DNA from 3 places in the Scandinavium sp. M-37 genome. Region 1 is predicted to be linked to each of the others. Evidence: predicted binding sites of a transcription regulator. Region 1 holds the regulator's gene; each other region holds the start of a gene.

Region 1 (4,186 bases):
GGAAATAGTCAGCCAGCTGTTCGGCAATATACACCGAACGATGTTTACCGCCGGTACAACCAATCGCGACCGTCAGATAGCTGCGGTTGTTGGTTTCCAGCATAGGTAACCATAGCTCAAGATAGCTACGCGTCTGGTAGATAAAATTGTGAACTTCTGTATGACGGTCGAGGAATGCAGCAACCGGTTTATCGAGGCCAGTCATCGGACGCAGCTTCGGGTCCCAGTGCGGGTTCGGCAGGAAACGGACGTCAAACACGTAATCGGCATCAATCGGTATCCCATGCTTAAAGCCGAAGGATTCGAACACCATCGTCAGCTCACGTTCACGCTTGCCGAGCAGGCGCGTACGCAGCATTTCAGCCAGTTCATGCACCGACATTTCAGAGGTATCAACAATCAAGTCCGCACGCGAACGCAGCGGCTCAAGCAGATCGCTTTCCTGATCGATAGCGCTTTCCAGCGACAGATTCTTGCTGGAAAGAGGGTGTAGACGACGCGTATCGCTGTAACGACGGATCAACGTGTTGCGATCGGCATCGAGGAACAACAGTTGCGGGGAGAAGCAGTCAGGCAGATTTTCCATCGCCTGCTCAAAAATCTCCGGCGATTCCGGCATGTTACGCACATCAATGCTGACCGCAGCAGAGATCTGCCGGTCAGCCAGGCTTTTCGCCAGTTCCGGCAGCAACACCACCGGCAGGTTATCGACGCAGTAAAAGCCCATATCTTCCAGCGCACGCAGAGCCACAGACTTCCCTGAACCCGAGCGCCCGCTGACGATCATCAGTACCATCAGTCGTTTCTCCTTACGACAACCGACTTACCGTTAGGCATCGTCATCACCGCTATCGTCGCCGGTGATAATTTCATACAGCTCCTCATCGCTCTGCGCACCGCGCAGACGGCGGCAGATGGTTTTATCCGCCAGGCGTTTGGCGACCAGCGACAGCGTATGCAAATGCGTTTTGGTCTGGTCGGCAGGCACCAGTAGGGCAAACAGCAGGTCAACCGGCTGATTGTCTATCGCATCAAAGGCAATCGGGGTTTCGAGCTGCACGAACACGCCAACGGCGCGCGTGGTGTCCTCTTCCAGCTTGCCGTGTGGAATGGCAATGCCGTTACCGATGCCGGTACTGCCCATCTTTTCACGGGTCAGGATCGCCTCAAATACCACCTGTGGCGGGATGCTCAGCTGTTTAGCTGCCAGTTCGCTGATAATTTCCAGCGCACGTTTTTTACTCTGGCAGTGAACAGCACTGCGGGTACATTCCTGGTTAAGGACATTGCTCAGTTGCAGAGCGGAATCGTTGTTCATCATAATTTCACCTGCGTGCCGCCTGACCCGAAGAGCCGGATCAGGCGCACGGCCGGACAATTAGTGTTGTTTCAGTTTATCTTTATGTTTGGTCAGCTGTCTTGCAAGCTTGTCGATAAGACCGTCTATTGCGGCATACATATCCTGCCCTTCCGCACTGGCATGAATTTCGCCCCCGTTAACATGCAGGGTGGCATCCGAGATATGAGTCACCTTTTCCACTTTTAACACAATATAGACCTGATTAATCCGTTCGAAAAACTGCTCAAGCTTGGCAAATTTGGTATTCACAAATTCACGCAGAGCGTCAGTGATTTCGACGTTGTGTCCTGTGATATTGAGCTGCATAGTGTCTTCCTTATCGGTTGTGTCAGACCAGCTGTTTACGCTGGTTGGACGGCGGAATGGATAAAGACTCTCGGTACTTTGCAACGGTGCGGCGTGCCACCATGATACCCTGTTCGGACAGCATGGTGGTTAGCTTACTGTCACTCAGTGGTTTCGCGGGATTTTCCGCGGCAATTAACTTCTTCACCAGGGCACGAATCGCTGTCGACGAGGCTTCGCCACCGCCTTCAGTGTTCACGTGGCTGGAGAAGAAATACTTAAGCTCAAAAATGCCTCTTGGGCTGTGAAGATACTTTTGCGTTGTCACGCGCGAGATAGTCGATTCATGCATCTCGACGGCCTGAGCGATATCCGCCAGCACCATCGGCTTCATGAATTCTTCACCCTTTTCGAAAAACGCCTGCTGCTGTTCGACGATACAACGACTCACCCGGAGCAGCGTGTCATTGCGGCTTTCCAGGCTTTTGATCAGCCATTTCGCTTCCTGAAGATTACTGCGAATAAACTGGCTATCGGCATCGTTACGGGCGTTATTACACATCCCGGCGTAGTGCTGGTTGATTTGCAAACGCGGAATGCTGTCGGAATTGAGTTCGACCATCCAGCGGCCGCTTACCTTGCGTACCAGCACGTCAGGAATGACGTATTCCGGTTCGCCGGTCTGGATAGACTGACCCGGACGCGGGTCCAGTGATTGAATCAGCGTCACCGCTTCTTTCAACACGTCTTCTTTCAGACGCGTGACGCGCATCAGGCTGCGGAAATCGTGATTGGCCAGCAGAGAGAGATGATCGCTGATAATCGTTTTGGCTTCCGCCAGCCACGGTGTCTCTTTGCCAAACTGAGAAAGCTGGATCAGCAGGCAGTCGCGCAGATCTTTTGCCGCAACGCCAACAGGATCAAAGCGCTGTATGCGTTTCAGAACCGCTTCAACCTCATCGAGATCGAGCTCGTCGTCGCCAATGCTTTCGAGGATCTCTTCCACTGAGGCGGTGAGATAGCCGGTGTCATCGACGGCGTTAACGATAGAGGTGGCAATGGCGCGATCGGTGTCGGAGAACGGCGTCAGGCCAACCTGCCACATCAGATAGTCCTGAAGCGACTGGGTGGTTTCACCCTGATAGATTGGCAGCTCGTCGTCCTGATAGTCAGTGCCTGTCCCCGACGGTGTACCAGCGGTGTAAATTTCATCCCAGCTGGCGTCGAGGGGCAGCTCATCGGGCATCTCTTTCTGCTCGAGGGCATCGACGGTATCAAACGTATCGTTGGCTTCGTTGTCGGTTTCTTCTTGTGAATCCACTTCCTCGTGAAGATCGGTTTGCTCAAGCAGGGGATTACTCTCCAGCGCTTGCTGAAGTTCCTGTTGCAGCTCGAGCGTTGAAAGCTGCAACAGGCGAATGGCCTGTTGCAGTTGCGGCGTCATGGCGAGCTGTTGACTGAGCCTTAATTGCAAACCTTGCTTCATAATCAGGGCAAATTTCTCCGGCCAGAAATGGTAATTATCTCTACCCTATCAGAGTCTGAAGTCTTCCCCAAGATACACACGCTTAACATGCTCGTCCTGAAGGATTTGTTCTGGCGTACCGTGTGCAATCAAATGCCCCTGGCTGACGATATAAGCACGCTCACAGACCGCTAACGTTTCACGCACGTTATGGTCGGTAATCAGCACGCCGAGGCCGCTGTCGCGCAGATGCTCGATAATACGTTTGATGTCGATAACCGAAATGGGGTCAACGCCGGCAAAGGGTTCATCCAGCAGGATAAATTTAGGATTTGCTGCAAGCGCACGGGCGATTTCCACACGGCGACGTTCACCGCCGGAAAGTGCCTGGCCGAGGCTGTCGCGCAGGTGCTCAATGTGGAACTCTTCCATCAGCTCGTTGGCGCGGTCGACACGCTGCTCGTTGCTGAGATCGTCCCGGATTTGCAGCACGGCCATCAGGTTATCAAACACGCTCAGGCGGCGGAAAATAGAGGCTTCCTGCGGCAGGTAGCCTATTCCGCGACGGGCGCGAGCATGCAGCGGCAGCAGGCTGATATCGTCATCATCAATGATGATGTTACCCGCATCACGCGACACAATGCCGACGACCATATAGAAGGTGGTGGTTTTACCGGCCCCGTTCGGGCCCAGCAGACCGACGATTTCGCCGGAATTGACCGTCAGGCTAACGTCTTCTACGACCCGACGGCCCTTGTAGGCTTTCGCAAGATTCTTTGCAGTTAAAGTTGCCATAACGTCTTAGTTACTCTTTTTAGGCTGAGCCGGTGTGGTGGTTTTGCCGCTCTTATCCTGCAGCTGCGATGGCACCAGAACCGTGGTCACGCGCTTACCTTTTTCGCTAAACGCCTGCATTTTCTGCTCTTTCACCAGATAGGTGATTTTGTCACCCTTGATGTTGCTATCGACCTGTTCCAGATAGGCATTACCGGTCAGAACCACCAGGTCGTTGGCGACTTCATAGTGCATCTTCGATGCATGGCCGTTTACCGGTTTACCGTTGTCCTGCATTTGGT
Region 2 (4,186 bases), on a different contig from region 1:
CCAGAGGTTGCCGTTTGCTTATTATCACGCGTTGTACGCGTTCTCGCCGTGGCTGTTGACGTCCAGACCTTCGCGTTCCTGCTCTTCCGGAACACGCAGACCTACGGTCAGGTCAGCCAGTTTGTAGCCGATGAAGGCCACCACGCCGGACCAGACAATCGTCAGACCGATACTTTCCAGCTGCACCAGAACCTGATGGCTCATGGTCACGCCTTCGGCATAACCGACCCCACCCAGTGAAGTGGAGGCGAAGATCCCAGTCAGGATGCAGCCGACAATCCCGCACACGCCGTGTACGCCGAACACATCGCAAGGATCATCCACGCGCAGCCAGCGTTTCAGGGCAGTGACGCCCCACAGCCCCGCCAGACCCGCAGCGATACCGACGATCAGGGAACCGCCCACGCCGATGTAACCACAGGCCGGAGTGACCGCAACCAGACCCGCAATCGCACCGGAACAAGCACCCAGCAGAGAAGGTTTACCCCGTACCGCCCACTCGCCGAAGACCCAGGCCAGGATGGCGGCAGCGGTCGCCACCACGGTATTAACGAACGCCAGCGCAGCGATTTCGTTGGCAGAACTTGCTGAACCGGCGTTGAAGCCGAACCAGCCGACGTACAGGATAGCGGTGCCGGTGAAGACCATCGGCAGGTTATGCGGTTTGAACGCTTCTTTGCCAAAGCCCACGCGTTTGCCAATCAGGTATGCACCCACCAAGCCTGCGACGGCGGCATTGATGTGAACCACCGTCCCGCCCGCGAAGTCCAGCGCGCCATGCGAGGCCAGTAAACCGCCACCCCATACCATGTGCGCGATCGGCACGTAGGAGAAGGTCATCCACACCACCACGAAAATCAGTACGGCGGAGAAGCGAATACGTTCCGCCAGCGAGCCGACAATCAGGCCCACGGTGATACAGGCGAACGAGCCCTGGAAGGCCACGTGAATGTACTGATAGAAGGTGCCCATCAGCGCTTTCAGTTCGATGCCTTTCAACAGCACCCAGTCGAAGCTGCCGAAGAAACTCCCGCCGGTGCCGAACGCCAGGGTGTAGCCGTAAACCACCCACAGCACGCACACCAGTGCGAAGGTGACGGTAACCTGCGTCAGCATCGACAGCACGTTTTTGCCCCGGATCAGGCCGCCGTAAAACAGCGCGATGCCGGGGATACTCATAAACAGCACCAGCGCGGTGCTGATCATCATAAAGGCGTTGTCGGCTTTATCGGCCACCGCGGGCGCCGCCAGGGCCAGTCCCGGCAGCAGGGCCAGAACACCAGGGGCAATTTTCAGCAGTATTTTGTTCATTTTTTCGATCCCTATCACTGTGTGCCAGGAGTTACAGAGCCGCTTCGTCGGCTTCGCCGGTACGAATACGAATGACGCGTTGCAGCTCGGCGACGAAGATTTTGCCGTCGCCAATTTTGCCGGTGTACGCCGCTTTACTGATCACGTCGATCACTTCATCCAACTGATCGTCGGCGATCGCCACATCAATTTTCACCTTCGGTAAAAAGTTAACGCTATATTCTGCACCGCGGTACAGCTCGGCATGGCCTTTCTGACGCCCGAAGCCTTTCACTTCGGTAACGGTCAGCCCCTGAATACCAATGGAAGACAACGCTTCGCGAACGTCTTCGAGTTTGAATGGCTTAATCACCACGGTAACCAGCTTCATAGATCCCCTCCAGTCAGAATTCGGTAATGGCGGCAGCTAACACACAGGAGATAAAGCAATCGGCGTGCCAGATATTAAAAACTGGCGTCATTCAGAGCGTTCTGGCTTTTTCTGTGGGGCACAGAGCCCCGTCATGCGAAGGAAGGAAAATCAGAGAGGAGTTGCAAAATAAAAACGCACCAAAGCAGTGCAAGGTGCGTTTTGTTTTTGCACCAGCAGACGCGGGTGTCAATAAATTGCTTACTGATGGTGCATCAGGCGCTAAGCGATTCTTCTTCGATGCTTGCCGCCAGTTCTTCCCCGGCCAGCTGCAGCTGATACATCTGCCAGTAACGGCCTTGCGCTTCAAGTAGTTGCTGATGAGTGCCGCGTTCCACCGCCTGACCCCGATGCAGCACCAGGATGGTATCTGCATCGACAATGGTCGAGAGGCGGTGAGCAATGACCACCAGCGTAGTGCGCTGGCGTACCAGCGCCAGCGCCTGCTGAATCGCCTGCTCGGTGCCGGAATCGATATTGGCGGTAGCTTCATCGAGGATCAAAATTTGCGGGGTATCGACCAGCACGCGCGCCAGCGCCAGGAGCTGTTTCTGCCCAACAGAAAGGTTATTGCCCTGCTCACCAAGCCGGGTGTAAATTCCTTCAGCCATGCCGCGCGCCAGGTCTGCGAGCTGTACGGTTTCCAGCGCCTGCCAGACCTGTTCTTCGCTGATATCGCGCCCCAGCGTGACGTTGGCAAAGAACGATTCGGCCAACACCACCGGGTCCTGTTGGACCATTGCCACGCCCTGGCGCAGCACACTGTGGCTGAGCGAGGAAAGCGGTCGGCCATCAAGGCGAATTTCACCCTGGCTCAGCGGGTAGTAGCCCATCAGTAGGCTGGCGAGCGTGCTTTTGCCACTGCCGGTATGCCCGACCAGCGCGACAAAGTTACGCGACGGTACGCTGAGCTGTATATCTTCCAGCACCAGCCGATCGCCCCGGTAAGCGAATGAAACATTATCCACGTCAATGGCGCCGCTTTGCAGTGGTCGTTGGTCGTCGCCGTAAGTCTGGCGCGGCTTGTCCATTAACTCGAACACGCGCTCGCCCGCCACCACCGCCTGTTGCAGCATCGACTGCTGGGTGGTGAGTTCAATTAACGGTTCGTTCAGACGCCCGAGATAGCTGATAAAGGCATACAGCACCCCGACTTCAATCGTGCCGGTGGTGCTCAGGCCGAACAGCATCAGCAGGCCGCAGAGGATCAGGGAGGAAAACAGGCTCAGCAGTGGGCGCAACAGGAAACCGTCAAGGCGCAGGGTCTGCATCCGCGCCATATAATGCGAGCGGCTTGCCTCCCCCATTCTTTCGCCGAAACGGGCCTGCTGGCGGAACTGCTGGATTACGCTCATCCCGTTGATCACTTCGTTGAAGCCGTCGTTGATGTCTGCCAGATAAGCGCGCACCCGGCGTACAATCGGCGTGCTGTAACGCTGATAGATAACCATCACCACGGTCACCGCAGGGAAGATGGCAATCGCCACCAGCGCCATCCGCCAGTCGAGACTGAACATCGCTACCAGCATGGCGCTGATCAATGCCGCGCTGCGCAGCACCGTGGAAACCACGGTCACGTACAGGTCACGAATAACCTCGGTATCGTTGGTGACGCGAGAAATTAACTGCCCCACCGGCTGAACGTCAAACTCGCTGAGCGGCTGGCGCAGCGCGGCATCCATCACATCGGTGCGCAGCTGTTGCACCACCCCGACCGCCGCCCGGTTGAACAACAGCGACTGCACATAATGCAGCGACGCCGCCAGCAGCTGTAGTCCGACATAGGCCGCCGCCAGACCGACAACAATGCCCCAAGGGAGATAGCTTTTCGCCACCATGTTGTCGATGAAATAGCTGATCAGCAGTGGGCCGGTAACTTCCGCCGCCGCGGCCACCCACATGATCAACATGCCGATCGTCAGCGGCTTGCGCCACGGCAAACCGTAGGCCAGCAGGCGTTTGAGCGTCGGCCACAGCTGTCCAAAATTACGCATCGACTCCCTCCTCACGCGGCGATTCGGGCACGTCATCAAGCGCCGCCTCCAACTGCTGATAGCGATACATGTCACGATACCAGCCCGGCTGTGTCGCCAGCTGTTCATGTTCCCCGCGCTGGGCGATGTGTCCGTGCTGCATGACGATAATCTCACTGGCTTCGGTCAGGGCCGACAGGCGGTGCGCACTGATGATAACCGTACGCCCTTCGCCCCACTGGCGCAGGTTATGCAGAATTTGGTGTTCGGTGCGTCCATCCACCGCGGACAACGCATCGTCGAGGATCAGGATTTCAGCATCCAGCAGCAGTGCGCGGGCGATTGAAAGCCGCTGCTTCTGCCCGCCGGAGAGCATCACCCCGCGCTCACCCACTTCCGTGTCATAGCCCTGCGGCAGGCGCAGAATGTCTTCATGTACGCTGGCAAGCCTGGCGACATGTTCTATCTCTTCCTGCGTCGCCCCCGGTTTGCC
Region 3 (4,186 bases), on a different contig from region 1:
CCGATCGTGGCGGTTCAGCCAGGCCACTATCTCAATCGCCGTCAGAACGCCGAGCATTCCGTCATAGCGCCCGGCGTTGCGGACGGTATCCAGATGCGAGCCGAGCAACAGCGCGGGAGCACCTTCCTGCTGCGCGTCGTAGCGCCCGCAGACATTGCCTACCGCGTCCTGCCAGGCGGTCATGCCCGCGTCGTTCATCCATTGCGCCACCAACGCGTTGGCCTGCAAATGTTCGGGCGAGAGGTAAACCCGGGTAAGCTCCCCGGGGGTTTCACTGATTTCTGCCAGCTGGTTGCTGCGCGCCATGACGCGTTCTGCCGCCAGACGCGCCTCTTCGGCATTCATTGGCATGATGTTCTGTGGCATGAATCACCCCTCGTAAGTGTCCCAGGCGGCCTGCATTGCCGCGCCCTGGATGGTGGCAAAGCCCAGACGATTCAGTACCGCTTCCAGCGCGGTCAGGGTTTGCAGAACACAATCTTTCCGGGCGTTGTACCCCATGGTGCCGATACGCCAGATTTTGCCCGCCAGGGGGCCAAACGAGGTGCCGATTTCAATGTGGAAATCATTGAGCAGGCGCTGACGCACTTCCTCGCCATGCACGCCCGCCGGGATAACCACCCCGAGCACGTTATTCATTTTGTGGCGGATATCGCCGAAGACTTCCAGGCCCATGCCCTGAATGCCATTCAGCATCGCGCGACCGTGCAGCTCGTGGCGAGCGATCAGGTTATCCATTCCTTCTTCAAGCATGATGCGCGCACATTCGCGGGCGGCAAACAGCATGCTGGTGGCTTCGGTGTGATGGTTCAAACGCTCCGGACCCCAGTAGTCCATCACCATCCCGAGATCGAAATAGTTCGACCAGATCATCTCGTCTTCACCATCCTGATGATCCCCGGTGCGGATCCCCTGCTCCACGCATTTACGTGCGCGGATCACCGCTTCCATTTCCGCGCTGAGGGTGATCGGCGAGCTGCCGGACGGGCCGCCGAGGCATTTCTGTAATCCGGCAGAGACCGCATCCAGCCCCCAGGCATCGGTTTCCAGCACGTTGCCCCCCAGTGACGCGGTGGCATCGGTATAAAACAGCACCCCGTGGCGGCGACAAATCTCGCCCAACGCCTGCAATGGTTGCAGCATCGTGGTCGAGGTATCACCCTGCACCGTCAGCAGCAGGCGCGGCTTAACGCGCTTGATAGCATCCTCGATTTGCTGGGCGCTGAACACCTCGCCCCACGGGACATCTATGGTGTGAACCTCAGCCCGACAGCGTCGGGCAATTTCACACAGCAAGTGGCCGAAACGACCAAACACCGGCACCAGCACCTTATCGCCGGGGCGAATGGCCGACAGCAGAATGGCTTCAATCCCGGCCCGGGAGGTGCCATCCACCAGCATGGTCCATTGATTTTCAGTGCGGAACACCCCGCGATACAGCGTCATCACTTCATTCATGTAGCCGGTCATTACCGGATCGTACTGGCCGATCAGTTGACTGGACATTGCCCGCAGCACTCGCGGATCGGCGTTGATCGGCCCCGGCCCCATCAACAAACGGTGCGGAGGGTTAATAGCGGAAGAAGGCTGAACCTCGAACATGAACACATCCTTTGGTCTGGAAACCGGTTATTGAAACGAATGATTCTTTGATATCGTTTTTGCAACGAATGTGCCAGCCCGCGTTTTCGCTTTTCATCGGGCGATCGCGGATGTTTCGCTCATCGCTGAATCAAAACGGAACCCTGCGCGGGTGCATTTGCACCATAACAGGGCATCAGCGCTGTTCCAGCTCGTCCAGGGTGTGATAGAGGTCGGCGATGTGGTGAATACGCTGGCGACCTTCGCTGAGCGTGCTGTGCAGCAAGGCATTGGCTAACAAATTCACCAAGCTCATGGCGCTGCTGTAGCTGTCGAACGCCGAAACGCTGTCCAGCGGGGCGGCAAAATGCCAACGGCAGCGGGTGCGAATGCTGGTGGCCTGCGGCTCGCTTATCACCAATACCTGCGCCTGCTGGCTCTGCAGCGCTTCCAGCAGCGGACGAATGACCCGCGGACGACGGCGGAACGCCACCACAATAACCAAATCTTCCGGGGTGATATCCACCACGTCTTCCGCCAGCGTCTGGCCTGGCTGCGGCATCAGCCAGACGTTGCCGCGACTTTGCATCAACTGCTGGCGCAGGTGTAACGCCACCGGGGCGCTGTTACGCAGGCCGACGATAAACACCCGCCCGGCGCTCGCCAGCGCGGCGATCACCTCATCAAACAGGCTGGCATCCAGGGCGTTAACCCACTGCGTCAGATTGGCCATTTCCTGTTTATAGTGACGCGCCAGCAGAGTGTTACCCTGCACCGCATCGCGTTCACCGGTCAGCGGCATCCCGCTCTGGCGCAGGGTTCGCAGCTCGTCGCGCATGTCTTTGAAGCGCTCATAACCCAAATGGCGGAACAGGCGGCTGACGGTGGCCTTCGAGACCCCGCTCAGCCGCGCCAGCTCGGCGCTGTTATAGCTCACCAGATCGTCAAAATGATCCATGATGAACGACGCGACGCGCTGTTCCTGCGGTGACAATTCGTTAAAGCACGCCCTCAGGCGCTCATCGAGCTGCTGCATACCCTCTCCTGCAACTTTTGTTTCACTTAAGCTGACACAGGCCAACGCCGGGCGTCAATCTGGAACGTTTTTTGCCTGATAACACCGAAGACCATCCACGGAGCAAAAATCATGCAAAGTAATCTGGCCCCGGGGGCCATGGCGGTTACCCCTCATCATCTCGCCAGCGAATCGGCACTTTCGGTCCTGCGCCACGGCGGGGATGCCATCGAAGCGATGGTCGCGGCGGCGGCCACCATTGCCGTGGTCTATCCGCACATGAACGGCATCGGCGGGGACGGTTTCTGGCTGATTGTGCCCCCAGGCGGCGAGCCGATTGCCATTGACGCCAGCGGGGCCGCTGGCGCATTAGCGACGCTGGAATATTACGCCGGACACGCTGCCATTCCGCATCGTGGCGCGAAAGCAGCGCTGACCGTGCCGGGCACCATCAGCGGCTGGGATGAAGCGCTGAAGATCTCCGCCAGCCTCGGCGGCGGGCAGCTGCCGCTCTCCCGCCTGCTAGCCGATGCCATTCGCTACGCCGCCGACGGAATGCCGGTCACCCGCTCGCAGGCCAGCGCTACGCAGGGCAAATACCATGAACTTTCCGGTGTGCCGGGCTTTGCCGGAACCTTTTTACAACGCGGCGAAGTGCCCACCGCTGGCAGCCGTTTTTGTCAGCCGCGTCTGGCCCGCACCCTGACCCGGCTGGCCAATGACGGTCTCGACAGTTTTTATCGTGGCCCGCTGGCGCAGCTGATGGCAGAAGAGTTTCAGGCGACCGGCTGCCCGCTGACCGGGCAGGATCTCGCCAGCCATCGCGCGCGGCGTCGCGTGCCGCTCAAACTTAGCCACCAGCAGGGCGAGATTTTCAATATGACGCCGCCCACGCAGGGGCTGGTGTCGCTGGCGATCCTTGGCATCACCGACCATCTGGAGATGGCCAACGCCGATGAAGTGCAGACCATTCACCGCATCGTTGAGGCCACCAAACGGGCCTTTAGCCTGCGCGATAAATACATCACCGATCCGCGCCACGTCACGCTCCCGGTCCAAAGCCTGCTGGAAAGCGCACCGTTGCAGGCGTTAGCCGCCAGCATTGACGATCACCGTGCCGCGCCGTGGGGCAAAGGCAAAGGCCCGGGGGATACCGTCTGGCTGGGCGTTGTCGACGGCAACGGCCTGGCGGTGTCTTTCATCCAGAGTATTTATCACGAATTTGGCAGCGGCGTGGTGCTGCCGGAAAGCGGCATTCTGCTGCAAAACCGTGGTGCGGCGTTCCAGCTCGACCCCAATCATCTCCTGGCGCTGGCCCCTGGCAAACAGCCGTTCCATACCCTTAATCCGGCGGCGGCGCGGCTGAAAGACGGCCGGACCATGGTGTACGGCACCATGGGCGGTGACGGGCAGCCGCAAACCCAGGCGGCGATATTCACCCGCCATGTGATTCAGGGCATGCCGTTGCAGGAGGCAGTTTGCGCCCCACGCTGGCTGCTTGGCCGCACCTGGGGCCAGGCAACGGACTCCCTCAAACTCGAAGGTGGCTTCAGTGAAGCGACGTTTACGGCACTGCGCGAGAAGGGCCAC

Evidence for each region. Region 1 encodes sigma-54, which starts transcription at its own class of promoters, with help from an activator protein. Its sites were predicted from a motif close to GTTGGCACANNTTTCGCTNT; they were not measured.
Region 2: a site for sigma-54 is predicted at 1,734-1,753, ahead of glnK (P-II family nitrogen regulator). Genes of this name have one in related genera too.
Region 3: a site for sigma-54 is predicted at 1,661-1,680, ahead of ACG0Z5_RS14365 (pyridoxal-phosphate-dependent aminotransferase family protein). Genes of this name have one in related genera too.

What each region holds. Positions count from the first base shown of each region.
Region 1 covers NZ_JBIGIN010000024.1:12,036-16,221, forward strand. The annotation lists gene rapZ (RNase adapter RapZ) at 1-796, opposite strand, end outside; gene ptsN (PTS IIA-like nitrogen regulatory protein PtsN) at 830-1,321, opposite strand; gene hpf (ribosome hibernation promoting factor) at 1,379-1,666, opposite strand; gene rpoN (RNA polymerase factor sigma-54) at 1,689-3,131, opposite strand; gene lptB (LPS export ABC transporter ATP-binding protein) at 3,180-3,905, opposite strand; gene lptA (lipopolysaccharide ABC transporter substrate-binding protein LptA) at 3,912-4,186, opposite strand, start outside.
Region 2 covers NZ_JBIGIN010000014.1:92,774-96,959, reverse strand. The annotation lists gene amtB (ammonium transporter AmtB) at 25-1,311, opposite strand; gene glnK (P-II family nitrogen regulator) at 1,343-1,681, opposite strand; gene ACG0Z5_RS12205 (SmdB family multidrug efflux ABC transporter permease/ATP-binding protein) at 1,936-3,714, opposite strand; gene ACG0Z5_RS12200 (SmdA family multidrug ABC transporter permease/ATP-binding protein) at 3,707-4,186, opposite strand, start outside.
Region 3 covers NZ_JBIGIN010000018.1:53,761-57,946, forward strand. The annotation lists gene hpxK (allantoate amidohydrolase) at 1-351, opposite strand, end outside; gene ACG0Z5_RS14365 (pyridoxal-phosphate-dependent aminotransferase family protein) at 370-1,602, opposite strand; gene ACG0Z5_RS14370 (MurR/RpiR family transcriptional regulator) at 1,778-2,617, opposite strand; gene ACG0Z5_RS14375 (gamma-glutamyltransferase family protein) at 2,726-4,186, shown strand, end outside.